DNA from 4 places in the Streptomyces sp. NPDC054932 genome. Region 1 is predicted to be linked to each of the others. Evidence: riboswitches for the same ligand, from Rfam matches in the RefSeq annotation. Region 1 holds a riboswitch; each other region holds the start of a gene.
What was found. A riboswitch is a leader RNA that binds a small molecule or an ion and turns the genes downstream of it on or off. The one in region 1 is predicted to bind cobalamin.
Positions count from the first base shown of each region.

Region 2: linked by a shared signal. The riboswitch ahead of metE (5-methyltetrahydropteroyltriglutamate--homocysteine S-methyltransferase) and the one ahead of cobN (cobaltochelatase subunit CobN) in region 1 are both predicted to bind cobalamin.
Region 3: linked by a shared signal. The riboswitch ahead of ACWGE1_RS17950 (ABC transporter substrate-binding protein) and the one ahead of cobN (cobaltochelatase subunit CobN) in region 1 are both predicted to bind cobalamin.
Region 4: linked by a shared signal. The riboswitch ahead of ACWGE1_RS14160 (cobalamin biosynthesis protein) and the one ahead of cobN (cobaltochelatase subunit CobN) in region 1 are both predicted to bind cobalamin.

Region 1 is NZ_JBSGXU010000033.1:49,746-57,339, forward strand. Features, by position in the region: gene ACWGE1_RS12405 (cobalt-precorrin-6A reductase) at 1-534, shown strand, start outside; gene ACWGE1_RS12410 (GNAT family N-acetyltransferase) at 571-1,134, shown strand; gene ACWGE1_RS12415 (precorrin-2 C(20)-methyltransferase) at 1,230-2,729, opposite strand; gene ACWGE1_RS12420 (precorrin-8X methylmutase) at 2,726-3,373, opposite strand; gene ACWGE1_RS12425 (cobalamin biosynthesis protein CobG) at 3,370-4,716, opposite strand; cobalamin riboswitch at 4,982-5,113, shown strand; gene cobN (cobaltochelatase subunit CobN) at 5,156-7,594, shown strand, end outside.
Region 2 is NZ_JBSGXU010000027.1:603-8,196, reverse strand. Features, by position in the region: partial or broken gene ACWGE1_RS10580 (DUF4430 domain-containing protein) at 1-296, shown strand, start outside; gene metE (5-methyltetrahydropteroyltriglutamate--homocysteine S-methyltransferase) at 367-2,691, opposite strand; cobalamin riboswitch at 2,868-3,091, opposite strand; gene ACWGE1_RS10570 (MerR family transcriptional regulator) at 3,369-4,325, opposite strand; gene ACWGE1_RS10565 (carboxylesterase/lipase family protein) at 4,512-6,149, shown strand; gene ACWGE1_RS10560 (MFS transporter) at 6,220-7,440, opposite strand.
Region 3 is NZ_JBSGXU010000058.1:12,534-20,127, reverse strand. Features, by position in the region: gene ACWGE1_RS17975 (glycoside hydrolase family 18 protein) at 1-1,238, opposite strand, end outside; gene ACWGE1_RS17970 (DUF4352 domain-containing protein) at 1,350-1,877, opposite strand; gene ACWGE1_RS17965 (DUF5959 family protein) at 1,993-2,406, opposite strand; tRNA gene ACWGE1_RS17960 (tRNA-Trp) at 2,513-2,589, shown strand; gene ACWGE1_RS17955 (hypothetical protein) at 2,894-3,310, shown strand; cobalamin riboswitch at 3,422-3,563, shown strand; gene ACWGE1_RS17950 (ABC transporter substrate-binding protein) at 3,608-4,603, shown strand; gene ACWGE1_RS17945 (FecCD family ABC transporter permease) at 4,600-5,628, shown strand; gene ACWGE1_RS17940 (ABC transporter ATP-binding protein) at 5,625-6,443, shown strand; gene ACWGE1_RS17935 (PE-PGRS family protein) at 6,415-7,594, shown strand, end outside.
Region 4 is NZ_JBSGXU010000040.1:28,218-35,811, forward strand. Features, by position in the region: gene ACWGE1_RS14150 (putative cobaltochelatase) at 1-425, opposite strand, end outside; gene ACWGE1_RS14155 (cobyric acid synthase) at 580-2,100, opposite strand; gene ACWGE1_RS14160 (cobalamin biosynthesis protein) at 2,097-3,074, opposite strand; cobalamin riboswitch at 3,112-3,264, opposite strand; gene ACWGE1_RS14165 (hypothetical protein) at 3,377-3,598, opposite strand; gene ACWGE1_RS14170 (anion permease) at 3,639-4,922, opposite strand; gene ACWGE1_RS14175 (alpha/beta hydrolase family protein) at 5,233-6,363, shown strand; gene ACWGE1_RS14180 (hypothetical protein) at 6,544-7,594, shown strand, end outside.

The sequences.
Region 1 (7,594 bases):
ACCCATCCGTTCGCGGAGCGGATGAGCTTCAACGCGGCCGCGGCGGCGGCGCTCTCGGGCGTCCCGCTGCTGGCGCTGCGCCGCCCCGGCTGGACACCCGGCCCGGGGGACGCGTGGACCTTCACCGACTCCCTCGCCGGGGCGGCCGGTCTGCTGCCGGGGCTGGGCGGCCGGGTGTTCCTGACCACCGGCCGGATGGGCCTGCACACCTTCGCCGAACTCACCGACACCTGGTTCCTGGTGCGTTCGGTGGACCCGCCGGCGCCGCCGGTGCCCCCGCGCCTCGAAGTCCTGCTGGCCCGGGGCCCGTTCACCCTGGACGACGAGCGGGATCTGCTCGCACGGCACCGGATCGACGTCCTGGTGACGAAGGACAGCGGCGGCTCGGCCACCGCCCCCAAGCTGACGGCTGCCCGCGAGGCGGGCATCCCGGTGGTGGTCGTGCGCCGGCCCCCGGTTCCGGCGGGAGTCGAGGAGACCGGCTCGGTCGAGGCAGTCCGCGACTGGCTGCGCGTAAGCTGTCAGGAAAAGTGATTGCCCCGGGGGCCGGGCTCACGTTGGGTGGGCGGCATGACCGAACTGCACACCGACCGCCTCGTCCTGCGCCCGTGGCGGGACTCCGACCTCGAACCCTGGGCGGCGATGAACGCCGATCCCGAGGTGCGCCGACACCTGGGCGACCTGCTCACCCGTGAGCAGAGCGAGGCCTCCATCGTGCGGTTCCGGGCCGCCTTCGACCGGCGGGGCTACGGCTGGTGGGCCGTCGAGGTCCGCGCCACGGGTGAGTTCATCGGCTTCGCGGGCATGGACCACGTGGACGACGGCATGCCGTTCACCGGCGTGGAGATCGGCTGGAGGCTCGCCCGGGCGGCCTGGGGACAGGGCTACGCCACCGAGGCGGCGCGTGCGGTGCTGGCCCACGGCTTCGACGCGCTCGGGCTGCCCGAGATCCTCGCGGTGACGACGGCCGGCAACCTCCGCTCCCAGGCGGTGATGCAGCGGATCGGGATGACCCGGGACCCGGCCGACGACTTCGACGACCCCGACGCGCCCGAAGGCCCGCTGCGGCCGAACGTGCTGTTCCGCCTGGCCCGCGGCGCGGCCGCGGGAGCCGGCACGCCCGCGGCCGACTGAACAGCCGCAGGACATCCGGCTCCGGAACGCGGGGAAGGCCCGGTGCGGTCGTCGCACCGGGCCTTCCCCATGTTCCGTTCTGCCTCACCCGGTCATCACGGGTACCGGCGCGGCGTCCAGGTGATCCTCGACCCGTCGGCCCGCTCGGTGACCTGCGTCTGCGAGGAGCCGATCAGCAGGAGCGTGCGCATGTCCACCTCGGACGGCTCCAGTTCGGCGAGCGTGACGATCCGTACCGACTGCCCGGGGCCGCCCACGTCGCGCGCCACGACCACCGGGGTCCCGGGCGAGCGCAGCTCCAGCAGCAGCTCGCGGGCCTGGGCCACCTGCCAGGTCCGGCTGCGCGAGCCGGGGTTGTAGAGGGCCAGCACCAGATCGGCCGCGGCGGCAGCCCGCAGCCGCTCCGCGATGACCTCCCAGGGCTTGAGCCGGTCCGAGAGGGAGATGGTGGCGTAGTCGTGGCCCAGCGGGGCGCCGGCCGCGGCGGCCGCCGCGTTGGCCGCGGTCACCCCCGGCATGACCCGTACCGGCACGTCCTTGTACTCCGTCTGCCCGGCCACCTCGAGGACCGCCGTGGCCATGGCGAAGACGCCGGGGTCGCCGCCGGAGACCACGGCCACGCGCTTGCCGCGCCGGGCGAGGTCGAGGGCGAACTCGGCGCGCTCCGACTCCACCTTGTTGTCGGAGCCGTGCCGGATCTGCCCGGGCCGTACGGGCACCCGGTCCAGGTAGGTCGTGTAGCCGACCAGCACCTCGGCGTCGGCCAGCGCGCGCCGGGTCTGCGGGGTGAGCCACAGCGGGCCGGCCGGGCCGGTGCCCACGACGACGACCTCGCCGGGGCCGGACGGCACGCTGCCCGGGTTGCCGATGCGGCTGGGGACCACGGCGACGGCGAAGTACGGCACGCTGTCGGCGTCGGTGTCGGCGAGGAGGCCGGTGCGCTCGCCCTCCATGGTGGCGCGCTCGACGTAGCGGGCCTCGGCGAGCCGGCCGCTGTTCTCCATCGCGCCGCGGACGGCGGGGAAGGTCCGGCCGAGCTTCATCACGACCGCCGAGTCGGTGGCGGCGAGGCGGGCGGTGAGCTCCTCCTCGGACAGGGTGCCGGGGAGGATGGTCAGGACCTCCTCGCCCTCCACGAGCGGGGTGCCGAGCCGGGCGGCGGCGGCGCTCACGGAGGTGACGCCGGGGATGACCTCGGTCTCGTACCGGTCCGCGAGCCGCTTGTGCATGTGCATGTACGAGCTGTAGAAGAGCGGGTCGCCCTCCGCAAGCACGGCGACGGTCCGGCCGGCGTCCAGGTGGGCGGCGAGGCGGGCCGCGGCGGCCTCGTAGAACTCCTCCATCGCGCCCTGGTAGCCGCCGGGGTGGTCGGTGGTCTCGGTGGTGACCGGGTAGACCAGCGGTTCCTCGACGTGGTCCGCGCGCAGGTGCTTCGCGGCGATCGAGCGGGCGATGGAACGGCCGTGGCGGGCGCTGTGGTAGGCCACGACGTCGGCCTCGGCGATCACCTCGACGGCGCGCAGGGTCATCAGCGACGGGTCGCCGGGGCCGAGCCCGACCCCGTACAGCCGCCCCTTGGGCTCGGCGACGCTCATTCGGCCACGCTCGCAATGGCGTTGACGGCGGCGGCGGCCATCGCGCTGCCGCCGCGCCGGCCGCGCACGATCAGGTGGTCGAGCCCGGAGGGGTGGGCGGCGAGGGCGTCCTTGGACTCGGCGGCGCCGATGAAACCGACGGGAACCCCGATGACGGCGGCCGGGCGCGGGGCGCCCTCCTCGATCATCTCCAGCAGCCGGAACAGCGCGGTCGGCGCGTTGCCGACGGCGATCACCGAACCCTCCAGCAGGCCGCGGTCGCGCCACACCTCCAGGGCGGCGGCGCTGCGCGTGGTGCCCATCCTCGCGGCGAGCTCCGGTACGGCCGGGTCGGAGAGCGTGCAGATCACGTCGTTGTCGGCGGGCAGCCGCTTGCGGGTGACACCGCTGGCGACCATCTGCACGTCGCACAGGATCGGCGCGCCCGCCTCCAGTGCGGCGCGGGCGCGCAGCACGACCTCGGGGGTGAAGCCGAGGTCCTGCGGGAGGTCGGTCATCCCGCAGGCGTGGATCATGCGCACCGCGACCTGGGCGACCGTGTCGGGCAGCCCGGAGAGGTCCGCCTCGGCGCGGATCGTGGCAAAGGACTGGCGGTAGATGGCCGCGCCGTCCTTCTCGTACTCAAACACGGTGTACTCGCTCATTTCTTCACTACGTCGGGGTCGGTGCGGGCGTCCGCGAGTGCCGCGGCAAGTTCGGAGGGCGGTACGTCGTCGCGTACGGGGCGGCCGGGGGTGGCGATCCGGTATCCGGTCCCGGTGGCGACCAGATCCACCCAGGCGGTGCCGCGCGGATGGCCGCAGCGGCGCTCGCAGCCGGACCAGTGCACGGGCAGCGGTCCGCGCGCCCGCTCGGCGACGGCCCGCGCGTCTGCGCGTACGTCCGCGAGGGATTTCGCGCAACCCGGCTGCCCGGTACAGGCGGTGACGGACTCCCAGGGGCTGCCGGGGGCGAGGACCAGCCCGGCGGCCTCGATGCGGGCGGCGCCGTTGATGGGCCTGCGGGCGCTCGCCGAGGGCAGGATGACGCTGCGCCAGGGGGTGACGCGCAGCTGGCCGCTCCCCCGGTCCGCGACCTGCAGCAGGACCCGCCACTGGGCGGAGGTGAGCCGGCCGAGCGGGGGCAGGACGCACAGGGTCTCACGGTCGTGCACGCCCGCGCCCCACGGCCGGGGCGGCGGAGCGTACGGCCATTCCACCGCGCCAGTGGTCTTCGCGTCGATCCCCCCGGCTGCCAGGCGCAGGGCGAACCCGGCCGCGTGCAGCGGGTGTTCGGCGGGCAGTTCGGACACCCGCCAGGCGCGGGTGCCCGCCGCCGCGGCGGCGTCGAGGAAATAGCGGGCGGCCAGCAGCGCCGCCTGCGGGGCGTCCTGTCCGGCCAGCTCGACGGCGTCGGCGGCCCGGCCGAGGCGGACCAGTGCCCGGCCGCCGGGGCGGCCGAGGACGGTCACGTCGGGGCCGAGTGACGCCACGTCACCGCGCCCGTCGTCGAAGGCGAAGAGGAACCGCCCGGACAGCGCGGCGGCCCAGGGGCTCGCGCACAGCAGCCGGTCGAAGTCCACGGCCCAGGCCAGTGCGTCGGGCCGGTCCGCGGCCGCCGTCCTGTCCACCGCCGTTCCGTCCGGCCCGTCCGGTCCGTCCAGTCCGGACATCGGTGTCGCCACGATGTTCCGTACCCGCTCATGGCTCGGCGCGGGCAGCAGCCCCGCTCCGTCCAGCAGCCGGGCGAGCCCGGCGACGCAGCCGTCGGCCAGGCCGCGCAGCTGCACGTTGCCGCGCGAGGTCAGCTCCAGGTGCCCGTCGCCGAACCGGTCGGCGGCGAGCGCCAGTACCGAGGCCTGCCGGACGGTCAGCAGCCCGGCCGGTACCCGGACCCTCGCCAGGAACCCGTCGTCCGCCGCGTGCAGTCGCAGCGCGCCGGGACAGGCGTCACCACGATCCCGTATGACGGGTTCGTCCCGCGATGCGGCGGAGGGGGGCTGGGGCATGGCCGCGAGCATACCCACGATTGCGGCCCCCCGACCTGTGTCCGTCACCACCCCGACCTGCGATTCCCCGCCGCCCCTCCAGCCCCGCAGCCCGCCCTTCCGGCCCCGCCGGCGTTTGAGGCGCGGGGTCCGGGGCAGAGCCCCGGCAACGGCGCCGCACCCGGAAGCGCACACCCGCCACCCCGGCGGGAGCGTCCGGCGCACCGCCACCACCCCACCCACCCCGGCCGGAGCGACCCGCCCCTAAGATGACCTTCCGGCGGACCACACGGTCCGCCGTCGCCGAGGACGGCGACATGGGAGGAAGCCCGGTGCGATTCCGGCGCGGTCCCGCCACTGTGAACCCCGCGGAGCGATCCCGCGCCCGGGGTGAGTCAGGAACTCCCGCTGTCCTCACACTGCCCGGGGCGCGGAAACCCCGAGGAAGGCCTGCCGCCGCATGATTCTGCTGCTGTCGACGTCCGACACCGATCTGCTCAGCGCCCGCGCAGCGAACACGGCGGACGGCCCCGTCCCGTACCGGTTCGCGAACCCCTCCCGTCTTCCCCTCGACGACCTCCCCGGCCTCCTCGACGGGGTCGACCTGGTCGTCGTACGTCTCCTCGGCGGCCTCCGCGCCTGGCAGGACGGCCTCGATCTGCTCCTGGCCCCGGGCCAGACCCGCCCGGTCGTGGTCCTGACCGGCGAGCAGGCACCGGACGCCCAGCTCATGGAGGCATCCACGGTCCCGATCGGCATCGCCGCCGAGGCCCACGGCTACCTCGCGCACGGCGGCCCGGCCAACCTGGAACAGCTGGCCCGCTTCCTCTCCGACACGGTCCTGCTGACCGGTCACGGCTTCGAGCCGCCCGCCGCCGCCCCCACCTGGGGCCCGCTGGAGCGCACGCCCGGGACCACCACCGGCCCGCGGATCGCCGTGCTCTACTATCGCGCCCACCAGATGAGCGGCAACACCTCCTTCGTGCACGCCCTGTGCGACGCGATCGAGGGCCATGACGCCCAGGCGCTGCCCCTGTACGTGTCCTCCCTGCGCACCCCCGAGCCGGAGCTGATCGCCGCGCTGGAGTCGGCCGACGCGGTCGTCACCACCGTCCTCGCGGCCGGCGGCACCAAGCCCGCCACCGCCTCGGCGGGCGGCGACGACGAGTCCTGGGACGCGGGCGCCCTCGCCGGGCTCGGCGTGCCGATCCTGCAGGCCCTGTGCCTGACCGGCTCGCGCTCCGCCTGGGAGGAGAACGACGAGGGCCTCTCCCCGCTGGACGCCGCCACGCAGGTCGCGGTGCCCGAGTTCGACGGCCGCCTGATCACCGTCCCGTTCTCCTTCAAGGAGCTCGACGAGGACGGCCTGCCCGCCTACGTGGCCGACCCCGAGCGGGCCGCCCGGGTCGCGGGGATCGCCGTACGCCACGCCCGGCTGCGGCACATCGACCGCCGCGACAAGAAGGTCGCGCTGGTCCTCTCGGCGTACCCGACCAAGCACTCCCGCATCGGCAACGCGGTCGGCCTCGACACCCCGGCCAGCGCCGTGGAGCTGCTGCGCACCCTCATCGCCGGCGGCTACGACTTCGGTCCCACCGAGAACATCCCCGGTCTGGTCTCCGGCGACGGCGACGAGCTGATCCGCGCCCTGATCGAGGCCGGCGGCCACGACCAGGACTGGCTGACCGAGGAGCAGCTGGCCCGCAACCCGGTCCGCATCCCTGCCGCCGACTACCGGCGCTGGTTCGCCGAGCTCCCGGCCGAGCTGCGCGACAGCGTCACCGAGCACTGGGGCGAGGCCCCGGGCAACATGTTCGTGGACCGCTCCGCGAACCCGGAGGGCGACATCGTGCTCGCGGCGCTGCGCCGCGGGAACCTCCTGATCCTCATCCAGCCGCCGCGCGGCTTCGGCGAGAACCCGATCGCGATCTACCACGACCCGGACCTGCCGCCCTCGCACCACTACCTGGCCGCGTACCGCTGGATCCAGGCGCGCGCCGAGGACGGCGGCTTCGGCGCCGACGCGATGATCCACCTGGGCAAGCACGGCAACCTGGAATGGCTGCCGGGCAAGAACGCCGGCCTGTCCGCGGCCTGCGCCCCGGACGCGGCCCTCGGCGACCTGCCGCTCATCTACCCCTTCCTGGTCAACGACCCGGGCGAGGGCACCCAGGCCAAGCGCCGCGTGCACGCCACCCTGGTCGACCACCTGGTGCCGCCGATGGCGCGCGCGGAGTCGTACGGCGACATCGCGCGGCTGGAGCAGCACCTGGACGAGTACGCCCAGATCTCCGCGATGGACCCGGCGAAGCTGCCCGCCATCCGCGCCCAGATCTGGACGCTGATCCAGGCCGCGAAGCTCCACCACGACCTGGGTCTGGAGGAGCGCCCGGACGACGAGGGCTTCGACGACTTCCTGCTGCACGTCGACGGCTGGCTGTGCGAGGTCAAGGACGCCCAGATCCGCGACGGCCTGCACGTCCTGGGCGGCGCGCCGACCGGTGAGTCCCGGGTCAACCTGGTCCTCGCGATCCTGCGCGCCCGTCAGATCTGGGGCGGTACGACGGCCCTGCCGGGTCTGCGCGAGGCGCTCGGCCTGGACGAGTCCAAGGCCACCCGTACCTCCGCGGACGAGGTCGAGGCCCAGGCCCGCGGCCTGGTCCAGGCGATGGAGGACGCGAACTGGGACCCCTCGGCCGTCTCCGCGGTCGCGGCCGGGCACTGCGCGGACGTGACCGCCGTCCTGACCTTCGCGGCGAACGAGGTGGTCCCGCGCCTGGCCGGCACCACGGACGAGATCGCGCACGTGGTCGCGGCCCTGGACGGCCGCTTCATCCCGGCGGGCCCCTCCGGCTCCCCGCTCCGCGGCCTGGTCAACGTCCTGCCGACGGGCCGCAAC
Region 2 (7,594 bases), on a different contig from region 1:
CACCACGGCGACCGGCGGCACGCACAAGTGCGACGGCACGAACGGCTCGGCCGGCCCGAGCGCCGTACCGACGCCGACCGCCGCCCTGGACGACGCCGCGAAGAAGAAGCACTTCACCTGGGACGGCACCTGGTACGCCTCGTTCGACGACTTCTCCGTCGACACGATGAAGAACGTCAGCGGTGGCGGCTCCGCCTACTGGAGCATCTCCGTCAACGGCATCCCGACCCCCGTCGGGATGCCGGTTCAAGCTGAAGGCCGGCGACCAGGTCGCCTTCACCTGGACCGCCTTCTGACGAACCGCCTCGGCCAGGGCCGCGTTCGGGTCGGAACATCCGCTCACGGACGTTCCGACCCGACTGCGGATCAGGCGGTCGCGGTGCCGGTCTCCGCGCGGACCTCGCGAGCCGCCGCGACGAGGTTCTCCAGCGACGCCCGGGTCTCCCCCCAACCGCGGGTCTTCAGGCCGCAGTCGGGGTTGACCCACAGCCGCTCTGCCGGGATGGCCTCCAGCCCCTTGCGCAGGAGCGCCGCGGCCTCGCCGGTGGAGGGGATGCGCGGGGAGTGGATGTCCCAGACCCCGGGGCCGGCCTCGCGCGGGTAGCCGTGCTCGGCGAGCTCGGTCGCGACCTGCATGTGGGAGCGGGCGGCCTCCAGGCTGATGACGTCGGCGTCGAGGTCGTCGATGGCCTGGACGATGTCACCGAACTCCGCGTAGCACATGTGCGTGTGGATCTGGGTCTCCGGCCGCACGCCCGAGGTCGTCAGCCGGAAGGACTCCGTCGCCCAGGCCAGGTAGTCGGCGTGGCCGTCCGCGCGCAGCGGCAGCGTCTCGCGCAGGGCGGGCTCGTCCACCTGGATCACCAAAGTGCCGGCCGCCTCCAGGTCGTTGACCTCGTCGCGCAGGGCGAGGCCGACCTGGCGCGCGGTCTCGCCGAGCGGCTGGTCGTCGCGTACGAACGACCACGCCAGCATGGTGACCGGGCCGGTCAGCATGCCCTTGACCGGCTTGCTCGCCCGGGACTGGGCGTACGTCGTCCAGCGCACGGTCATCGGCTCCGGACGGGAGATGTCCCCGGCCAGGACCGGCGGCCGCACATAACGGGTGCCGTACGACTGGACCCAGCCGTGCTGGGTCGCCAGGTACCCCGTCAGCTGCTCGGCGAAGTACTGGACCATGTCGTTGCGTTCGGGCTCACCGTGCACCAGCACGTCGATGCCCGTCTTCTCCTGGAAGGCGAGCACCTCGCGGATCTCGTCCTTGATGCGCTCCTCGTACCCGGCGGTGTCGATGCGCCCGGCCCGCAGGTCCGCGCGGGCCACGCGCAGCTCGTCGGTCTGCGGGAACGAGCCGATGGTGGTGGTGGGCAGCAGCGGCAGCCCCAGGTGGGCGCGCTGGGCGACCGCACGGTCCGCGTACGGCTGGGCGCGGCGGCCGTCCGCGTCGGTGATCGCCCCGGTGCGCGCCCGCACCGCGGGATCGCGGGTGATGGGAGAGCCGGCGCGGGAGGCCAGATCGGCGCGGTTCGCGGCGAGTTCGGCGGTGATCGCATCCGTGCCCTGGGCGAGGCCGCGGGCCAGCGTGGTGATCTCGTTCGTCTTCTGGCGGGCGAAGGCGAGCCAGCGGCGCACCTGCGGGTCGATGTCGCGCTCGACGCCGGCGTCCAGAGGGACGTGCAGCAGGGAACAGGACGCGGAGACGTCGACCCGGTCGGCGAGCCCGAGGAGGGTCCCGAGCGTGGTCAGCGACTTCTGGAAGTCGTTGATCCAGATGTTGCGGCCGTTGACCACGCCCGCGACCAGGCGCTTGCCCGGGAGCCCGCCGACGGCGGCGAGGTCGGCGAGGTTGGCGGCGGCCGCATCGGTGAAGTCGAGGGCAAGGCCCTCCACGGGAGCCTTCGCCAGCACCGGGAGTGCTTCACCGAGCCGGTCGAAGTAGGAGGCGACGAGCAGCTTCGGGCGCTCCGTGAGGGCGCCGAGCTCCCGGTAGGTGCGGGCCGCGGCGTTCAGGTCGGCCGGGGTGCGGTCCTGGACCAGGGCCGGCTCGTCCAGCTGGACCCACTCGGCGCCCGCCGCGCGGAGCTCGGCCAGCACTTGGGCGTAGACGGGCAGGAGCCGGTCGAGGAGCGTGATCGGCTCGAAGTCGGCGGCCACGCCCGGGGCGGGCTTGGCCAGCAGCAGGTAGGTGACCGGACCGACCAGTACGGGCCGCGCCGCATGCCCCGCGGAGAGGGCTTCGGTGAGTTCGGCGACCTGCTTGGTGGAGTCGGCGGTGAAGACGGTGTCGGGGCCGAGTTCGGGGACGAGGTAGTGGTAGTTCGTGTCGAACCACTTGGTCATCTCCAGCGGCGCCACGTCCTGCGTGCCGCGCGCCATCGCGAAGTAGCCGTCCAGGGCGTCGGCTTCGACGGCGGCCCGGTGGCGGGCGGGGATCGCGCCGACCATCACCGTGGTGTCCAGCACGTGGTCGTAGTACGAGAAGTCGCCGGTCGGCACCTCGCTGATGCCGGCCTCGGCGAGCTGGGCCCGGTTGGCCCGGCGCAGGTCCCGGGCGGTGTCCCGGAGGGCGTCGGCGCTGACTCGGCCCTTCCAGTAGCCCTCGATCGCCTTCTTCAGTTCGCGGTTCTGGCCCTGGCGGGGGTAGCCGTACACGGTGGCCTGTACTGCCGCGGCTGCGGACTCGGTGGTCACGGAACTCTCCTTCGCGAGCGTGTCTCCATGGACCCGGTGACCGGGGTCGAGGACGCGAAGGGTGCGAGAGCAGGCGGACCGCCGGGTTCACGTACGACTGCGGTACGCGAACGGACGGATCCGCCTGATGCACGCCGACCCGCCCACGAGGTCACCGAGGAAACCGGGCGCGGTCGATCGCGCACGGGCAACGGGCAGGTCTTCGGACTCGCGGGCACGCCTGCCGGTTTCCCGGCGGGCACCTACTGGCCGTCGCTTCCCAGACCCGTCCCGGGTCCAGTGCGTATGACGGCGGTCGTTCCCGCTCACCGCTGCGGGGCAGTCCCGGATTCCCACCGGGTTCCCTCTTACGACGCATCCCGCCTGGCGGACGGGGCGAACCAGCTGCAGGGCCCACACTAGGCGGCCGAACTGGAAAATGGACAGAGTGTTCCAGATATCGGACCCTGCGATGAGACGCGGTGGGGGAGGACGAGACCGTTCGAGGCGTCGGAGCCGTGGATCACCCGCTCTTGAACACCGGGTACGGAACGTACGTCTGCCGATCGGGGTCGACCGCGAGGCGCCCCCCGGCCGGCGGCCTGGCCCGCTGGGCACAGTCGCACCGCGCGCGGACCCGGCACGGCGCCCGTCCTCAGGGGAAGCGGCGGACCGGCCGTAGGAGCGGCGCTCCTCGTTCAGGGACCGCACGCGGGAGTTCGTGAGCCCCTCGACGCCGGGGGCGGGTTCCCGGACGTCGAGATCAACAGTCCGTCCGTCAGCCATCGATGAGCCACCGTCATGTTCAGCACGCGCCCGCCGGTGGCGGCGGCGACCAGGCTCCAGTACCGCTGCAGGCGGGGATCGAAGCCGGACGACCTCGACACCAGCCCGTGCAGGTAGGCGCGGAAGGCGGGGGTGTCCGACTCCCGCCGGGCTCGTGCGTGGGCGGACACGAAGGCGTTCACCGCATCCCCGGCGCTGGGCGGCAGACCCTGGGCCAGCGCGTCGGCGGTCAGAGCCGCAGCCTCGTCGATCTCCGCGTAGAAGGCCGGACCGTCCCTCATCTCTTCGTCGTGGTCCCGGGTCCAGCAGGTGAAACTGGGCGTGGAGACGAGCAGATGAAGCTCGGCGTAGGCCAGGGCCGAAGCGGGATCGGGGTCCTGGGGCGGGGCGGGTGACAGCATGGCGATCATGATGTCGAGTCGGCGCCCGGGCATGGCCGCGGACAGCTCGCGGTACCAGTGATCGGTGAGAGTGCGGTGCGCCTCCGGGAGCCGCTGCACGCGGGAGAGTATCTCCAGACGCCGGAGCCGCTCCTCGCTCGTGCAGTCGTCCAGGGACTGGAGCGTGGCCTGGCGCCACCGCAGCTCGGTCAGCCGTTCCTGCACCACTTCGAGCTCGGTCGCCACCAGTTCCCCGAGGGAGCACTCACCGGTGACCACCTGCGTGATGGTCGCGATCGGGGTGTCCAGCGCCCGTAGGCGTCTGATGAAACGGATCCGCTCCCACGCCTCGGGACCGTAGCGCCGATGGCCACCGGCGCTACGGCCGGCCACGGGCAGCAGACCGCTGTCGGAGTAGTAGCGGAGGGTCTTCACCGGAACTCCCGTCCCGGCCGCGAGCTCACCGATGCTCCACGTGTCGTGCGTCACAGTCTCTTGAACCTCCAGCGCGCGGGAGGTCCTAGCGTATTGATCACTGACCGCTTCGGTCCGCACCGATCCCCCGACCAAGAACGGTGGGTACGCATGTCCCCGACCCCTTTCTCGACCCCGACCCCGACCCCGACCCCGACCCCGGCAGCGCCGCGTCCATGGCGAAGGGCCGGGATCCGCTCGGTGCTCTTCCCCTTGCTCTGCGCGGTGGCACTGCTCACGGCCACCGCCGTACCGGCGACCGCTGCACCACCGGGCTCCCCGCAGACCGTCGTCCGGACCGACCACGGCCTGGTACGCGGTGTGTCGCACGGCTCGTACACCACCTTCGACGGCATTCCCTACGCCGCACCGCCGACCGGACCGCTGCGCTGGCGCGCTCCGGTGCCCGCCGCCGCATGGCGCGGTGTCCGGGATGCGACGGCGGCGGCAGAGCGCTGCGTGCAGATGCCGACACCGGGTGCGGGCGCGGTCCTCGGCTCGGAGGACTGCCTCTACCTCAACGTCACCGTGCCGACGCCGACGCCGACGCCGAAGTCAAAGCCGGCCGGACAGAAGCGGCCCGTGCTGGTGTGGATGCACGGCGGGGCGTTCCTGGGCGGCTCCGGCAGTGACTACGGCGCCGAACAGCTGGCGGTCCGGGGCGACACGGTCGTCGTGACGGTCAACTACCGGTTGGGGATCTTCGGTTACTTCGGCCACCCCGGACTGGGCTCCGCCCCACCGTTCGGCCTGGCGGACCAGCAGGCCGCCCTGCGCTGGGTGCGGGCGAACGCGGAGCGCTTCGGCGGCGATCCGGGCAGTGTCACGCTGTTCGGCGAGTCCGCAGGCGCTCTCAGCATCTGTGCGCACCTCACCTCGCCGACGGCCGCCGGACTCTTCCGGCGGGCCGTGCTCCAGAGCGGTTCCTGCCTCATGTCCTTCCCGAGCGGCGCTCTCGGACCCGGAACGCCGGCGTACGAGCCGTTCGCCCCGCAGCGCGATGTCCAGTCGGCCGGTGCGGAAGCCGCCCGGCAGCTGGGCTGCACGGCTGCCGGCGAAGACGAGGTGGTGGCGTGCCTGCGCGGGCAGAGCACCGATCGCCTCGCCACCGCGCAGCTGATGCAGTCCTTCAACCGGCCCGCCTTCGGCAATGCGCTGCTGCCCGTGGCACCGGACCGGGCGTTGGCATCGGGACGCTTCCACCGCGTGCCGGTCGTCCTGGGCACCAACCACGATGAGATGAGGATGTTCGTCGGCCTGTCGCTCGCCGCGTTCCCGATCCGTACCGAGACCGACTACCGCGCCCGCCTCGTGGACGCCTTCGGGGTCGCCGCCCCGGCCGTCGAGGCGCGGTATCCGGCATCGGACCACCCCACGCCCGCACTGGCCTGGGCCGCGGTGCTGACGGACCGTTCCCTCACATGCACCACACTGGCGGCCGGCCGGGCCCTCGCCACCCATGCCCCCGGCCTGCCCCTCTACGGATACGAGTTCAGCGATGCGGATGCTCCTGTCCTCACCGGCCTGCCTGCGAACCCGGGCTTCCCCTACGGTGCGGCGCACGGCTTCGAGATGCCGTTCCTGTTCTCCTCCTTCCCCACCGAGCGACCGCTGACCGACGCCCAGCGCGCCCTGTCGGACCGGATGGTCGGCTACTGGACGAACTTCGCGCGCACCGGCAACCCGAACACCTCCGACGCACCGCTCTGGCCCCGCCTCCGTCCTTCGTCACCGCTCGCGGGGTCCGTGCAGTCATTGGCTCCCGGACCGGGCGGAATCCACCCCGTCGATGCGCATTCCGCACACCACTGCTCGCTCTGGGACGGCCTGCCCCGGTGAGTCGCTCAGCATGAGGGGGACGTCGTGCTCGTCGGCAGGTCACCGACCCGCCAACGATCGTTGCGACGGTTCACTCCCGCTCCCGGGCCTGGGCGCGTCGGCGTACGACGGTTGCCGACAGCAGTCCGGCGCCGGCGGCCGTGACGGCGAGCAGCACGAAGCCCCATGCGTAGTCGTCCGTGATGCTCTTGACCAAGCCCATCACCAGGGGCGGGAAGAAGCCGCCGAGTCCACCGGCGGCGCCGACCACGCCGGTGACCGCCCCGACCCGCTCCGGTACCACCAAGCGGGCGACCAGCGCGAAAACGGCTCCCGATCCCGCGCCCAGGCCGGCTGCCATCCCGAGGAAGGCGACCGTGCCGACCGGGACCAGGGCCACCTCGAACGCCGCGACGAGCGCGCACGCACATACCGCGGCGTATGTGCCGACGAGCACGGGGACGGGGTGCGTCCGGTCGGAGAGCCACCCTCCGACCGGGCGCATGGCCACGGCCAGGACGACGAAGCCCGCGGTGCGCAATGCGGCATCGGAGCGCCCCAGTTCGTCGGCGATGGTGAGGTAGGTGGGCAGGTAGACGCTGAAGGCGACGAAGCCACCGAAGGACATGGCGTAGAGGAAGGCCAGAAGCCAGGTGTCGGGCATCCGCAGGGTCGCCGTCGTCCGCGCGAGCATCGACCCGGCGGCGATCGCCCGCCCGGGTTTGTCCCGCAGGAGCAGGTGGGCGGCCAGGGCGTACACGGCCAGGGCGGCGGCGACCAGGTCGAAGGGAAAGCTCCGCCCGACCGCGTCGGCCAGCTGGACGGTGGTGAACGACGACAGTGCGGTGCCGCCGGTGCCGATACCGAAGATGCCCAGGGCCAGCCCGCGCCGCTCGGGCGGGTACCAGGCGTTGACGAACGGCACACCGACGGCGAAGGCGGTGCCACCCAGCCCGAGGAAGAAGCCGCCCGCGAGTACTTCCCCGAGCGAGTCGGCCACGTGTCCCACGTACAGCACGGGCAGGATCGTCAGGGCCGCGACGATCGGGAACATCCGGCGCGCGCCCCAGCGGTCGGTGAGCGCGCCGACGGGGATACGGCCGATCGATCCCACGATGACCGGTACGGCCACGACCAGGGACTGCTGGAACGAGCTGAGGTCCAGATCATCGCGGAGCGCCGGCCCGAGCGGTGCCAGCAGAGCCCACGCCCAGAAGCAGAGCGTGAATCCGATCGTGGCCAGGGACAGCATCCGAGCGGGCTGCCGGGATGCCTCCACGGCATCCCTTCGTCTGTCTGCGCCCGGCATCATCACACTCCTTCGCGACCCGGCTCTCTGTGAACGTCGCTGCGGATGCGGACGTCCGCGACGGCCGTGCCTCCGCGGTCGACCGGGAACTGCCGTCCGTGACCGGCGCCGGGGGCTCTGGACCAGCATCACCCGCGAGGCACTCCCGGTGGCCCCG
Region 3 (7,594 bases), on a different contig from region 1:
AGGCCGTGTTCGCGGATGTACCCGGTCTTGGCACGCAGGACCTGGGGGTCGTCGTACGTCCACAGGGTGGTGCCGTCGAACAGCCAGGCGTGACCGCCGCGCCGGTCCCGGTGGATCGTGTAGGCACCGGAGTCGGCGAGCTTCTTCAGCGCCTTGTAGTCCTCGTACCCGGCGGACCAGGTGGCCGGTGCCGGGCCCGTGGCGGGCTGGCCCATGCCGTCCCCGCCACCGCTGACGCCGGTCCAGCCCTGCCCGTAGAACGGCATGCCCATCACCAGCTTGTTCACGGGCGCGCCGCGCCGGCGCCAGGCGTCCACCGTGCCGTCGACACTGAAGTCGCCGCGGGCGCGGAGGGCGGACTGCTGGGCGGTCCTCGGTTCGCCGGAGACGTGGAAGTCGTAGCCCTGGAGGGTGACGAAGTCGAGGTCGCGCATGATCCGGCGGACGTCGAACCCCGCGTCGATCTTGGCGGGGGCGGTCGGGACGAAGGCCGTCAGCTCGTACTTGGTCTTCCTCTTCTGGCTCCGCGCGTACGCGTCGAGCTGCGTGCGGAACTCCCGGACGAGCGCCGTGAAGTTCTGCTTGTCCTCGGGCCGGTACTTCGTGTCGGTGTCGCCCGCGGAACCGGGCCACTCCCAGTCGAGGTCGATCCCGTCGAAGACGCCGGCGGCCGCTCCGGCTCCGCCGCGGGCGCCGTCCTGCGGGAGGTTGCCCTTGATGTAGAGGTCGATGCAGGACTCGACGAAGGCCTTGCGGGAGGCCGGCGTGAGCGCGGCGTCAGAGAAGTGGGTGGACCAGCTCCAGCCGCCGAGCGAGATCAGCACCTTCAGCCCGGGGTGCCTGGCCTTGAGCTCGCGCAGCTGGTTGAAGTTGCCGGCGAGCGGCTGTTCACCGGTGTCGGCCACCCCGTCGACGGAGTTCGCGGCGTCGAGCGGGCGCACGTAGTCGGCCCAGGCGTCGGCCTCACCCGGCATGTTCCCGGTGAAGCACTTGCCCTGCGGACTGACGTTGCCGAAGGCGTAGTTGATGTGGGTGAGCTTTCCGGCGGAGCCGTTCGCCTCCAGGTCCTGGACCTGGAAGTCCCGTCCGTAGACACCCCATTGGGTGAAGTAGCCGACCTTCTTGTACGGGCGGTCGTGGCCGCCGTCGGCCTGCGCGGCGGCGGCGGGCGCGAAGGCGGTCAGCAGGGAGAGGGAGCAGGCGGCGACGGCCATCCTGCCGAGCATGCTGCGGCGCATGGGCTTCCTTTGCGGATGCGGGGAGCGGGGCGTGTGCGCGTGCGCTGTGCATGCCGGAAACTATTGGTCTGGACCAGAGCGGTCAAGGGGGTGGCCGAAACTCGCCGCCCGCTACTGGGGCTGCAGGCTCCACTGGCCGACGTCGTCGGCCAGTCCGCCGTCGAGGGCGAACTGGACCGCGGCCGGGTCGGCGTCCTGCGGGAGCCGGAAGGTGATGAGACCCTCCGCCGTGTCTCCTGGGTCGAGCGTGACGGTGTCCGGGAAGGCCGGTCCGGCAGTGGTGGGGACGCCGAGCCCGGTGAACCGGCGCCCGGTGGTGTCCAGCAGGTGCGCGGCCGGCGCGGGGGAGTCCTGGTAGACGGCCGTCCCGGTGTTCTCCAGGCGGAAGCGCGTCGCGACGAGCCGGTCGGGGCCGGTGGAGCCAACGGGTGCGGCGGGGGTCGCAGGGGCCGCGGGGGTCGCGGGGTCCACCACCTGCGTCAACGTGACGTCGAGCCGCTCACCGGGCAGGCTCCCGGCAAGGGAGATCGTCTCGCCCGAGCCGCCCGGGGACGCTCCCGACAGGGCGGGAGCGAGGAGTGCGAGCGCCACGAGAACGGCCCGGAGTCCCGTGCGGCCGGGTCGTCGGCTTCGGGCCATGACGGAACCTCCCGTTCCACGGCTCCCCTTCCTCACGATCCTCCGCATCCCCGGGCCCCGCCACCCTTCACTGCCAGTGGCTCCTGGAGCGCGGAGCGGTCACCACCTCGTTGGGTCAGGCATCCCGGACCCGGCGGTACTGCCGGCGCAGGTCGTCGACCCAGCCGTGGCCCACGTCCAGCCGGACGCGGACCGAGGAGGCGGAGGCGTCCTCGTCCGCCACGGTGACAACCGGAACGGGAACCGAGAACCGGCGGTCGACCTCGATGCGGATCCCGTTGCCGCGCAGCCGGCGGATGCCTCTGTCGGCGGCCGGTTCATCGAGACCTGCGGCCCAGTCGTCCAGGTCCTCGGGCGAAAGGCGCAGCTTGAGGCGTCCGTTGGCGAAGCCGCTGGTGACGACGATCTCGGCGTCGAGATGGTCGTTGTACGGGGTCGCCCCGGGCCGATGACGGCCGAGCACCGGCAACCGGACACTGCTGTCCTCGGCGACCAGCCGGATCAGGTCCACCCCGGCGTCCTCCACCATGCCCCCCGAAGGCCGCTCCGATCACCACCATCATGCGGGAACGGCCGGATGCGCCCCAAAACAAATGGATCTCCGGGTCCGGCCGTGCCATCGTTGGTCCCACCGAAGGGGCGTAGCTCAGCCGGCCAGAGCACCGGTCTCCAAAACCGATGGTCGCAGGTTCGAATCCTGCCGCCCCTGCCATACGGTCCCGTGCCGGGAAGGAATGAGCCCCGTCGATGATTCGGCGGGGCTCCGCCGTGTTCAAGACCGCCGGCCGGCCCGCTCCCGGGCCGTACCCGTACTGACGCGCCGCTTAAGGGTCATCAGGAGAGAGTGGGGGCTGTCACGTCTTGAGGGGGAAGCGCCGATGTCGATCCGAGTCCGAGGTGGCGACGTCAACGGCGGCGCGAACAGCGTCACTTCGACCGCCGTGCACGCCGGCCGTGGCGCAGGGACGGCAGACGGGCTGCGCCTCCACGAGCAGCCTTCGCCACAGCGCCGTTCCGTGACCCTCTTACGTCTCACCTGCCTCTACGGCGGGGTGTTCATGGTGGCCGGGGCGGTGCTGCTCGCCGTTCTCTCCCTGCTCGCGATGCAAGCCGTGAGCAGGGGCAGCGCGCCGGTCCTTGAGCTGGGATCCGAAACGTCGGTCGTACTGATGACCGGCGACTGTGCGGCGCCAACGCCCGCCGTCGGGTCGGGACCGACGGACAGCGGGCCGCACCCCTGTGCGGCCGGCCAGGGACAACAGGCCTGGGAATCTCCGCTGTTGTTCACACTGCTCGCCCTGGTCGCCCTCGCCGCCCTGTCGATCGCCGCAGGGTACGTGATGGCCAGGTACGCGCTGTCGCCACTGCGGAGCATCACCGACAACGCACGGAGTGCGTGCCGACAGGACGCCCGGTTCGTCCCCCGGACCTGAGAAGCCCACCAACCGACCACCCCGCGGTGGATGCTGCGCAAGGAGCCGGTGTCGGCGTTGCCGCCGCCGGGGTGGCCGCCCCGCGTGACCCCGCAGGGTCGGTTGGCTGGTGCTTTCTGGCAGACTGTCCGTGTTGCCCCAGGCGGTGCAGGACAGGAAACCGGTGTGATTCCGGTGCGGTCCCGCCACTGTGACCGGTCGTCCCCGCGCGGGAGACCGGGAGTCAGACACTGACGCGCCGCCTCTCTCACAGTTCACGTCGACCAGGGGACGCGGATCCCCCGGAGAGGCCTCGTCATGCCGTCGCGTTCCCGCGCAGTTCTGCGCGCACTCGTCCCCTTCGCCCTCCTGATACCCCTGACTGCCTGCGCCGGTTCTCCCGGGGCGGGCGAGGACAAGGCCGCGGAGGAGCCCGCGGCGCCCGGGTTTCCGTACACCCTCACCAACTGCGGTGTGAGCAGCACCTACCAGTCCCCGCCCCGGCGCGCGGTCACCATGAACCAGCACGCCACCGAGCTGCTCCTCGCCCTCGGGCTGGGCGACCGGATCGCCGGGTCCGCGTACCTCGACGACGCCGTGCTGCCCGCGTACCGGCCCGGCTACGACAAGATCAAGGTGCTGGCCGAGGAGTACCCCTCCAAGGAGGTCCTGCTCGGCGCCGACCCCGACTTCGTGTACGGCGGGTACGCCAGCGCCTTCGACAAGGCGCAGGGGCGCGACCGCGAGGGACTCGCCAAGTCCGGTATCGACTCCCGGCTCAACGTGGAGTACTGCACCGAGGGCAAGGTCGGCCTCGACCAGCTCAAGACCGAGATCACCGAGGTCGCACGGACCTTCGGCGTACCGGAGCGCGGCACCCGGCTCATCGAGGACGAGCAGCGCCGCATCGACGCCGTGACCGCCCGCGTCAAGGACGGGCCCCGCCCGTCCGTCTTCGTCTACGACTCCGGCGACGCCTCCGCCTCCACTTCCGGGGGCAACGGCATCGGCAACGAGATCATCTCGCTCGCAGGCGGCACGAACGTCTTCGCCGACCTCAAGGACTCCTTCGGCGACGTGTCGTGGGAGCAGGTCATCGAGCGCCGGCCCGATGTCGTCCTCATCTACGACTACGGCGGCACCCCCGTCGAGGCCAAGAAGCAGCGCCTGCTGAACGACCCGGCCCTCGCCGAGGTACCCGCCGTCAAGAACCGGCGCTTCGTCGTGCTGCCGCTCTCCTCGGCCGTCCTCGGCGTGCGCGTCGCCGACGCCGTCGAGTCCCTGAGCGGTCAGCTCCACCCCGCCGCCCCGTGAGGCTGCGCACCGCCACCGTCCTCCTCGCGCTGGTCGCCGCGCTCGCCGCCGCGGCGGTCGCGGGGCTGGCACTGGGGGCCGTACGGATCGCCCCCGAGCGCGTACTCGACATAGTCGTCAGCGGCCTGTCCGGGGAGCGGCGCACCGGAGCCTTCGCTTCCATCGTCTGGGACGTCCGGCTCCCGCGCGTCCTCCTCGGGGCCGTCGTCGGCGCCGGGCTCGCGGTCGCGGGCACCGTGCTGCAGGCCCTCGTACGCAACGAGCTCGCGGACCCCTTCCTGCTCGGCGCCTCCTCCGGGGCCTCCGCCGGAGCCGTCCTCGTGATCGTCTTCGGTACGGGAGCCTTCGCGTTCGGCATGGGCCTGCCGCTGGCCGCCTTCGCCGGTTCCATGGCCGCCCTCGTCGCCGTCTACGCGATGGCCCGGCGCGGCGGAACGATGACCACCGGCCGGCTCACCCTCGCCGGCGTCGCCGTCCAGTACATCCTGTCCGCCCTCACCAGTCTCGTCCTCGTGCTCTCCGCGCACCCGGACCAGATCCGCTCGGTCCTCTTCTGGACCCTCGGCGGCCTCGGCGGGGCCCGCTGGGACGAACTGGTCCTGCCCTCCCTCGCGCTGGTGATCGGCACCGGCCTGCTCATCGCCCTCGCCCGGCCGCTCGACCTGCTCCTCGCCGGGGAGGAGGGCGCGCGCACCCTCGGACTGGACACCGGGCGCTTCCGGGCCGCCGCCTTCGTCCTCACCTCGCTCGTCATCGGCGTGCTCGTCGCCTACAGCGGGGCGATCGGCTTCGTCGGCCTGATGGTCCCGCACGCCGCCCGGATGGTCGTCGGCGCCGGACACCGGGCGCTGCTCCCCGTGGCCGCTCTGGGCGGCGCGGTGTTCCTGATCCTGGCCGACCTGGTCGCCCGCACCGCCGCCGCACCCGCGGAGATACCGGTGGGCGTGGTCACGGCGCTGGTCGGCGGACCGTTCTTCCTGTGGATGCTGCGCCGCTCCACCCGGACCGAAGGGGTCACCGGATGACCGGGAACCCGGCGCGGCCGCCCGTGGAACTCACCGTCCAGGGCGTCCGTTACGAGACCGACGGGCACACACTGCTGCACGGAATCGACCTCGCCGCCCGCCCCGGCGAGACGGTGGGCGTGGTCGGTCCCAACGGCAGCGGCAAGACCACACTGCTGCGCTGCGTCTACGGCGCCCTGCGCCCCACCGCCGGCCGGGTCCTGCTGGACGGCGCGGACGCGAGCACGCTCACCGTCAAGGACCGGGCGCGCCGCGTGGCGGTCGTACCGCAGGACGCGAGCGGCACCCTCGGGCTGAGCGTCCGCGAGGTCGTCGCCATGGGACGCAGCCCGCACAAACGGTTCTGGGAACAGGACGGTCCGCACGACGCGCGGCGCGTCGCCGAAGCCCTGGAGACCGTGGGCGCCGGCCCCTTCGCCGGCCGCCGCTTCGACGAGCTCTCCGGCGGCGAACGGCAACGCGCCCTGGTGGCCCGAGCCCTCGTCCAGGAACCCGGCCTGCTCGCCCTGGACGAGCCGACCAACCACCTGGACATCCGCTACCAGCTGGAGATCCTGGCCCTGGTCCGCGGGCTGCCCGCCACCGGCCTGCTCGTCCTGCACGACCTCAACCTCGCCGCCGCCTACTGCGACCGCCTGTACGTCCTGTCGGGCGGCCGGGTCGCCGCCTCGGGCCCGCCGCAGGAGGTGCTCACCGAGGAACTGCTGGCCGAGGTGTACGGGGTACGGACCCGAGTCCGGGTCCACCCGGACACGGGCACGCCGAACATCGTCTACCTTCCCTTGGATGGGGACAGACGTACGACGGCCCGATGACGACCGGTGGCGGGCGCGGGACTGGGGGCCGCACGCGGAGCCGGGCCTGCGGCGGGCCCGGCTCCGGGGGCTGAGCTTCAACGCGGCCACACCGGACGACATCCGGATCCGGATGCTGGACGTGGACCGGCAGCTGGACCTGTACCTCCTGGCACGCCGCGACCTGCCCGCCGCCCTCGTCGACGCCGCCGTCGACCACCCGGACCGGCAGGTACGCGGCCGCCTCGCCGAATGGCCCGCCTGCCTCGCGCTGTCGCCGGAACAGTGGTCGCGGCTCGTGCTCGGTGAACAGGGCGGCGCCCGGCGCCAACTGATGCTCCAGGCCGCGGCCGCCACCGGGCGGGAGCTGACGGCCACGGCGTACGCGACGCTCGCCGAGGACCCCTCCGGCGCGGTCCGGGAGGAGCTGGCCCTCATGCCCGCCCTGCCCCTCCCACTGTCCCTCGTCCTGCTGGCGGACCCACTGCCACGGGTACGGGCCGCCGCGTGCGAGACCGCCTGGCCCGTCCTCGACGAGGAGACCCGGGCCCGGCTCGCGGCCGATCCAGCCCCCGCCGTCCGGGCCGCGGTCACGCTCGCCCGGCACGAGGAGGCACCGCTCACGGCGCAGTACGTGGACTCCGCGCACGGGGCCGGCCGCCTCGTCGAGGGCTACCGGCTGGACCGGGACCTCGCCACGCGGCTCTGCGCCGACCAGGACCCCCAGTGGCGCCTGGGCCTGGCCCGGAACCCCTACCTGGACCCCGACCTGGTCGAGGTACTCGCCGCCGACCCGGACGACGACGTACGCCTCGCCGTGTCCACGCGGCCCGAGCTGACGGAGGAGCAGCGGTCGGCCGTGCGGGTCGACATCGACCCACGGCTCATCCGGCGGCCGATCCCATGGGTGGTGGCGCTGCACGGGGACGCGGAGGCGATGCGCCGCCTCGCGGTGTCCCCGCACCTGCTGCTGCGCAGCACGGTCGCGATGGCCCCGCGGCTGCCGCCGGACGTGGTGGAACGGCTGGCCCGGGACGAGGACCGGGTCGTCCGGCTCTTCCTCGCCGAGCACTGCGACGATGCCCCGGCGGACATGCTGCTGGAGGTGTGGCAGTGGTGGAACGGGAGCCTCTCCACCCCCGACCGGCCCTACGGGCACCCGAACTTCCCAC
Region 4 (7,594 bases), on a different contig from region 1:
AGGAGGTTGACCTCGTCGACGTAGAGGATCCCGCGGTGGGCGTCGGCGAGCAGTCCGGGCTCGAAGGCCTTCACGCCCTCGGCGAGCGCCCGTTCGATGTCGAGGGAGCCGACGAGGCGGTCCTCGGAGGCGCCGACGGGCAGTTCCACCATGCGGGCGGGCCGGGCGCCGCCGGCGCCGGACCCGTGCGGGCCGTCGGGGCAGGCCGGGTCCGGCGCGGCGGGCGCGCAGCTGAACCGGCAGCCGGACACGACGTCCACCTGCGGCAGCAGCGCGGACAGCGCGCGGACGGCGGTGGACTTGGCGGTCCCCTTCTCACCGCGCACGAGCACCCCGCCGACCGCTGGGCTCACGGCGTTGAGCAGGAGCGCCAGCCGCAGGTCGGTCTGGCCGACCACTGCGGTGAACGGATACGGGGTGCTCATGTGTTGCTCACTCCTTGGAAGGTGTGGACCGTTGCCGTGTGCGGCGCCGCTGCCGGGGCTCCGCCCCGGACCTCGCGCCTCGATCGCCGGCGGGGCTTGATCCGGCTGGTGCCGTGCGCCCGGTGCGGCCGGAATGCCCGCAGGACCCGGCCCGTCACGGGGCACCCGGTGGGAGGAACGGGAGGCCGGCCGGGGCGCCGTCCTCGATCAGCCTCAGCAGCGCACGCGTATCGGCGTGCTCTTCGATCAAGTCGCCGAGCAGGTCCAGCTGCTCCTCCCGCAGCGTGCCGAACGAGGTGTCCGGCGCCGGGACGAAGCGCCGCCCCGCGGCCGCCGCCACCTCCCGCAGGAACGCCCGCCGGAAGCCGTCCGACTCCAGCGACCCGTGCCAGTGGGTGCCCCACACCGACCCGACCCGGCAGCCGTCCAGGAAGGCCTCGCCGCCGAGCACCTCGGCCACGCCGTGGTGGATCTCGTAGCCCGCGACCTCCTCGCCGAGAGCCGTCCCGGAAGGCCGCGCCAGGGTCTTCTCCCGCTCGAAGCGCACCCGTACGGGGAGCAGACCGAGGCCGTCGACCTCGCCCGCCTTCGATTCGACCTCGTCCGAGATCCGCTCGCCCAGCACCTGGAACCCGCCGCAGATGCCCAGCACCGGCCGCCCCTCGGCGGCCCGCCGCAGCAGCGCGTCCGCGAGTCCGCGTTCGCGCAGCCACTCCAGGGCCTTCACCGTGCCCCGGGTGCCGGGTACGACGACCAGGTCCGCGTCGGCCAGTTCCTCGGCCCGGTCCACGAAGCGCACCACGACCCCGGGCTCCGCGGCGAGCGCGTCGACGTCCGTGAAGTTCGACATCAGGGGCACGGCGCAGACGGCCACCCGCAGCACGTCCTCGCCCACGGGCGGCGCCACCACGGACTCGCGCACGGCGCCCCGCAGCGAGACGCGCAGGCCGTCCTCCTCGTCGATGCCCAGCCCGTGCCGGAACGGCAGCACCCCGTAGGTCGCCCGCCCGGTCAGCCCGCGCAGCATCTCCATGCCCGGCTCCAGCAGCGACACGTCACCGCGGAACTTGTTGACCATGTAGCCGGCGATCAGCTCCTGGTCCTCGGGGGAGAGCAGCGCCGTCGTCCCGAAGAAGGACGCGAAGACCCCGCCGCGGTCGATGTCGCCGACCACGACCACCGGGAACCGCGCGGCCCGCGCGATGCCCATGTTCACGATGTCGGTCCGGCGCAGGTTGATCTCGGCCGGACTGCCCGCCCCCTCGCAGATCACGGCGTCATACGTGCCCCGCAGCTGCTCCAGGCAGTCCGTGACGATGCCGAGCAGCTGCTCCTGGCGGCCGCCGTGGTAGCCGCGGGCGCTCATCTCGCCCACCGGCTTGCCCAGGAGCACCACCTGGCTGCTGCGGTCGCTGCCCGGCTTGAGCAGGACCGGGTTCATCAGTGCGGTCGGCTCCACACGGGCCGCCTGCGCCTGCATCGCCTGGGCGCGGCCGATCTCGGCGCCCTCCAGGGTGACGAAGGAGTTCAGCGACATGTTCTGCGCCTTGAAGGGCGCCACCTTGACGCCCTGCCGGGCCAGCCAGCGGCAGATGCCCGCCGTGACCACGCTCTTGCCCGCGTCCGACGTGGTGCCCGCGACGAGCAGTCCGCCCCCGCGCTTCGCGCCGCTCATGCGCGCCGCCCTCTCTGTGCCGTACGGGATTCCAGCGTTCGGGAGACCAGCAGCCGGGCCGCCACGCAGGCGCCCAGGGCCAGCCAGGTCACCTGCCGTGACAGCCGGACCGCCCGTTCGATGTCCGCGACCTCCACCGGCCGCCCCGCCCCGCCGTTGAGGACGGCCCGGTGCTCGACCCGGCCGCCGTAAGCGAGGGTCCCGCCCAGCCTGACGCCGAGCGCCCCGGCGAAGGAGGCCTCGACGGGGCCGGCGTTGGGGCTCGGGTGCGCGGCGGCGTCCACGCGCCAGGCCCGTACGGCGCCGCGCCGGTCGGGGCCGGCCAGTACGGCGGCGACCGCCGTCAGCCGGGCCCCCGGCCAGCCCGCCAGGTCGTCGAGCCGGGCGGAGGCCCAGCCGTAGCGCAGGTAGCGGGGGGACTTGTGGCCGACCATCGCGTCCAGGGTGTTCACGGCCCGGAAGGCCAGCAGACCGGGGACTCCGGCGGCGGCACCCCACACCAGGGCGCCGACCACCGCGTCGGAGGTGTTCTCGGCGACGGACTCCACGACGGCGCGGGCCATCTGCTGCCCGTCCAGGGCCTGGGGGTCGCGTCCGCACAGGTGGGGGAGCCGCTCCCGGGCCACTTCGGTGTCCCCGGCGGCGAGCGCCCCGCCGATGGCCCGGGCCTCGCGGCCCAGCGAGGTGCCGCCCACCACGGCCCAGGTGGCGGCGGCGGTCAGGGCGATACGGGCGGCCGCAGGCCGGGAGCGCACGGCGCGGGCGCCCAGCGCACCGATGGCGGCTGCGCCCCCGGCGCACACCAGGGTGTGCAGGAGGCCCCGGGCGCGGTCGTCGCGCCACAGGGTGCGCTCGACGGCGGCGGCGGCCCGTCCGAAGGCGGCCACGGGGTGCCCTCGGCGCGGATCTCCGAGGATCCGGTCGCCGATCAGGCCCGCCGTGGCGCCGTACGCGAAGACGCGATCGGCACGCATGGTGGCAGGTATGTCCTCACTCAGGGTCCGCGCCCTGGTTCGACGTGTCCGGCGGCGAGAGTTCCTGGCTCCCGGGACGCACGCGCGGCGTGCGCTCCCGGTGACAGTGGCGGGACCGCGCCGGATTCGCACCGGACTTCCTCTCCATGCCGCCGTATTGGCTCGGGCAGTCCACCACGCACCGAGAAGGCCCGTCAACTCGCCGTTGACCTGCGGCGCGGCAGGGGCGGGGGATGCGAAAAGCTCCCTCCGGGACAAACCCGGAGGGAGCCTTCACGCCTGGTCCGCCGTGAGGCGGCCGGTCAGGCGACGATCAGGTAGATCCCGTAGCCCACGGCCGCCGTGACGAGCGCGAAGCAGGCGTACGCGCCGCTGCGGGCGAGAGTGGCCGTGCCACCCTGCTCGGTCGCGGTCTCGTGCTTGGACAGGCCCACCAGGCCCAGGGTGAAAAGGGCCACGAGGGCGACGGTGGCGAAGAGGCTGACCCCGAAGACGGAGCCGAGCGCTTCCCAGTCGATCTTCATACTGCCACTTTCTGAGTGTCCGGGTCTCTGTGTGTCTCGGTCAGACCGCGGCGGCCGGAGCCGCCGGGGTCTGCGTCGCGGCCGGGATGGTGGCCTTGAGGGCGTCGTCCGTGACCTCGGCGGTCGTGGCGGCGCCGGTGGTACCGGCGGCGGCGACGGTCGGCGGGACGGTGACGGCGGCGATCGCCGTCGTGATGACGCCCGGCTCCTCGGCGGCGGCCGGCTCCACCTCGTTGACGTTGTTGTGGTCGACGACCTGGCGGCGGGAGATGAGCCAGATGGCGAGGCAGGAGCCGATCAGGAAGACCGTGACCGCGGCGATGCCGACGTCACCGATGCGCATGACCAGCTCGGCACCGGCCGAGACGAGCGCGGCGGCCGGCAGGGTCAGGCCCCAGGCGACGAACATGCGGGTCGCGGTGGACCAGCGGACCACACCGCCCTTGCGGCCCAGGCCCGCACCCATGACCGCACCGGAGCACGAGTGGGTGGTGGAGAGCGAGAAGCCCAGGTTCGAGGAGGCGAGGATGACGGACGCGGCCGAGGTCTGGGCGGCGAAGCCCTGCTGCGGCTGCAGATCGGTCAGGCCGCTGCCCATGGTGCGGATGATGCGCCAGCCGCCCAGGTAGGTGCCCATCGCGATGGCGAGACCGGCGGAGACGATGACCCAGACCGGCGGGTTCGCGTCGGGCGCGATCGCGCCGCCGGCGATGAGGGCCAGGGTGATGATGCCCATCGTCTTCTGCGCGTCGTTGGTGCCGTGCGCGAGGGACACGAGACCGGCCGAGGCGATCTGACCGGCGCGGTAGCCCTTGGCGGAGGTCTTCTCGCCGACCTTGTTGCCCAGCTTGTAGGTGAGCTTGGCGGCCAGGTACGCGGCGATGCCGGCCACCAGCGGGGCGGCGATCGCGGGGATGAGCACCTTGGTGACGATGACGCTGCCGTTGACCGCGCCGATGCCGGCGGAGGCGACCGCGGCGCCGATCAGGCCACCCATCAGGGCGTGCGAGGAGCTGGAGGGGAGGCCGACCAGCCAGGTGACGAGGTTCCAGAGGATCGCTCCGACCAGCGCGGCGAAGATCACCTCTGGCTGGATGCCCTCCTCGTTGACCAGGCCCTTGGAGATCGTCTTGGCGACCTCCACGGACATGAACGCGCCGACGAGGTTGAGCACGGCGGACATGGCCACCGCCGTCTTGGGCTTGAGGGCGCCGGTCGAGATGGTGGTGGCCATCGCGTTGGCCGTGTCGTGGAAACCGTTCGTGAAGTCGAACACGAGAGCGGTAATGATCACGATCCCGAGGAGAAGCGTTATGTGCTCCATTTACCCAGGCTTCTGTTTGACGTCAGTGGCTCGGCGACCGTAGGCAACCTGGATGAACGGAAGGTGAACTGACTCGGGCGGAGCGGTGTACTGGGACGGGGTGCGATCGGGCCATTCGTCCTGATTCTGGCGTAGATAACGCCATTAATGCACGTCAAAGGCGGGTGAATGAACCCCTCCGCAGGGGGGTCGACCTGCATACGATCCCGCCTCCGGGGCCTCGAATGAGACCTAGATCACTCTCCCTGTGCCGGCGGCGGAGGGATCTCCTCCGGTGGCCCGCCCGAGGCCGCGACCCGACACTGGAGCCGTGCGTACCGCGACAGCGACGGCTGCGGCCGTCACGACGACCATCCTGGGTGCCGGCGCGGCCGCCGTTGCCGCCGGCCGGTACGCCGCCGACGCGGCCCTGCGGCCGGAACCCGGACGTCCGCTCCCTGGCGGGCCACGGCTCAGCGTCCACTGGACCGCCGCCGGCCGGATCGCCCTGACCCGTTCGCTCGCCTCCCTGCGCCCCGGCACCCACGGCCTGGTCGCACCCGGCGTGCACGCCGTCGTCGGTCCCGTCCTCCCCGACGCCGACCACGGCCCGGACGCCGTCGTGCGGCGGCTCGTCTCCGTCACCCACGGCACCCTCGCCCCCGGCACCCGGGTCACGCTCACCCCCCAGGTGTACGTCGGCAATCCGCGCACCGCCCTCGGGCTCGACCACGCCGACGTGGACGTCCCCGGGGAGCTCGGCGCCCTGCCCGCCTGGTTCGTGCCCTCGGTCCGGGACACCTGGGTGATCACCGTGCACGGGCTCGGCAGCAGCCGCGAGCACCCGATGGTGGTCATGCCCTTCCTCCAGCGCCACCGGCTGCCCGTCCTGGACCTGGCCTACCGGGGCGACCTCGGCGCCCCCGCCTCCCCGGACGGGCTCGGCCACCTCGGTGAATCCGAATGGCGGGACCTGGACGCCGCCATCCGCTACGCCGTCCGCTACGGCGCCCGGCGCGTGATCCTGCACGGCTGGTCCACCGGCGCCACCATGGCCCTGCACGCGGCCGAGCGATCGGCGCTGTCCCACCTGATCTCCGGACTGGTGCTGGACTCGCCGGTGCTCGACTGGCACACCACCCTGCGCGGGCTCGCCGCGGCGCGCCGCACCCCGGCCCTGGTGCTGCCGCTGGCCGTCCGGGCCGCCGAGGGCCGCGCGGGCCTGCGCGCCGACCGCCGGCCGCCGGGCGCGGACCCGGGCACGCTGCGCGTCCCCGTGCTGATCTTCCACGGCCCGGACGACGCGCTCGCCCCCTGGGGACCCTCCCGCAGGCTCGCCGCGGCCCGCCCCGACCTCGTCACGCTGCACACCGTGCGCGGGGCCGGGCACGGTGCGATGTGGAATGCCGATCCGGCCGGTTACGAGGAGGCCCTGCGCCGCTTCCTCACCCCCCTCATGTGACGGGCCGCGCGCAGGCCCCGACGCCGGCCCGTCCGAAGGCCCCGGTGAAGGTCCGTCATGTGAAGGCCCTGTGACGTACAGGGCCCAGCGGGCGGCTTGTCCCGGTCTGCACTGCAGGTGGCCGATGGCAACGGCTGGTTCCGTTTGGGCTTTCGGCCAGTGACGGGCGAGACTGCTTCCGTGACGTCCCGAAAGCCTGATGAGCAGTTGGCTCGCGACTCCAGACTCCGACTCGTCTCGCCGCGTTCCGTCGCCGCGGCCCGCAAGGCGGTGACCGACCGACGCACCCGGCCCGCGCCCCGGCCCCCGGCGGGTACGCCCGCCACGGCCGACCTCGCGAACCGGGCCCGGGCCTCGCTCGTCGACGCCGTACGCCTGACCCGCTGGGCCGAGCGCAACCTCGGTGCCGGGGACGGCGGCCGGCCCGCCCCCACGGGCGCCCTGTCCGCGGCCGACGTCGAACGCGCCGCCGGAGAACTGAACCTGACGCACGGCCAGATCAGGGTCGGCTGGGACCGCGCCCGGCTCGCCGGACTGGTCGAGGTGCACGGCGGCCACGCCCGGCCCGGCTGGCGGCTGCGCGCCTGGGACCGCGACGACACGGCCGTGCTGCGCGGCTGGGTCGCCCTCTTCGACGCCTGGTCGCTCGTCCACCCCGCACCCGCGGACATCGCCCCCTCGGCCGTCGCCGAGGTGGTCGAGGCGATGCCCCAACTCCTCTCCCTGCTCCAGCTGTCCGCCGGCCCGGTGACCGTCCCCGACCTGCTCGACCTGCTCGGGCAGCGCGTCACCGAACTGCGCGACGAGCGCTGCGAGATCCCCTACGAGGCCGAGCCCGCGACGGCGCTGACGTCCGCCGCCGGCTCCGCGGAGGCCCGCCCCGTCCCGCTCGCCCGGCTGCTGCGCTGGGCGCTCGGCGGACTCGCCGCCGTGGACGCCGTCACCCTCGGCCCCGCCCGGGCCACGCTCACCCCGCTCGGCAGCTGGGCCGTCTGGGTCAAGCTGGAGCAGATCTGCGTCGCGGCGCAGAGCCCCGCCGGGAACATCGAGCAGTCCGCCGCCGCCATGCTGCACGGCTGCGCGCGGCTCACCCCCGGCCCGGCCCGCGCCGAGTACCAGGCCTGGCTCGCCGCCCGGCCCGTCGGTCACGCCGTCGCCGAGCTGCTGCAGGCCGCCCGGGGCGAGGACGCCCTGCTGCGCGGCCTCGCCTTCGAGGCGCTGCGCGTGGTCG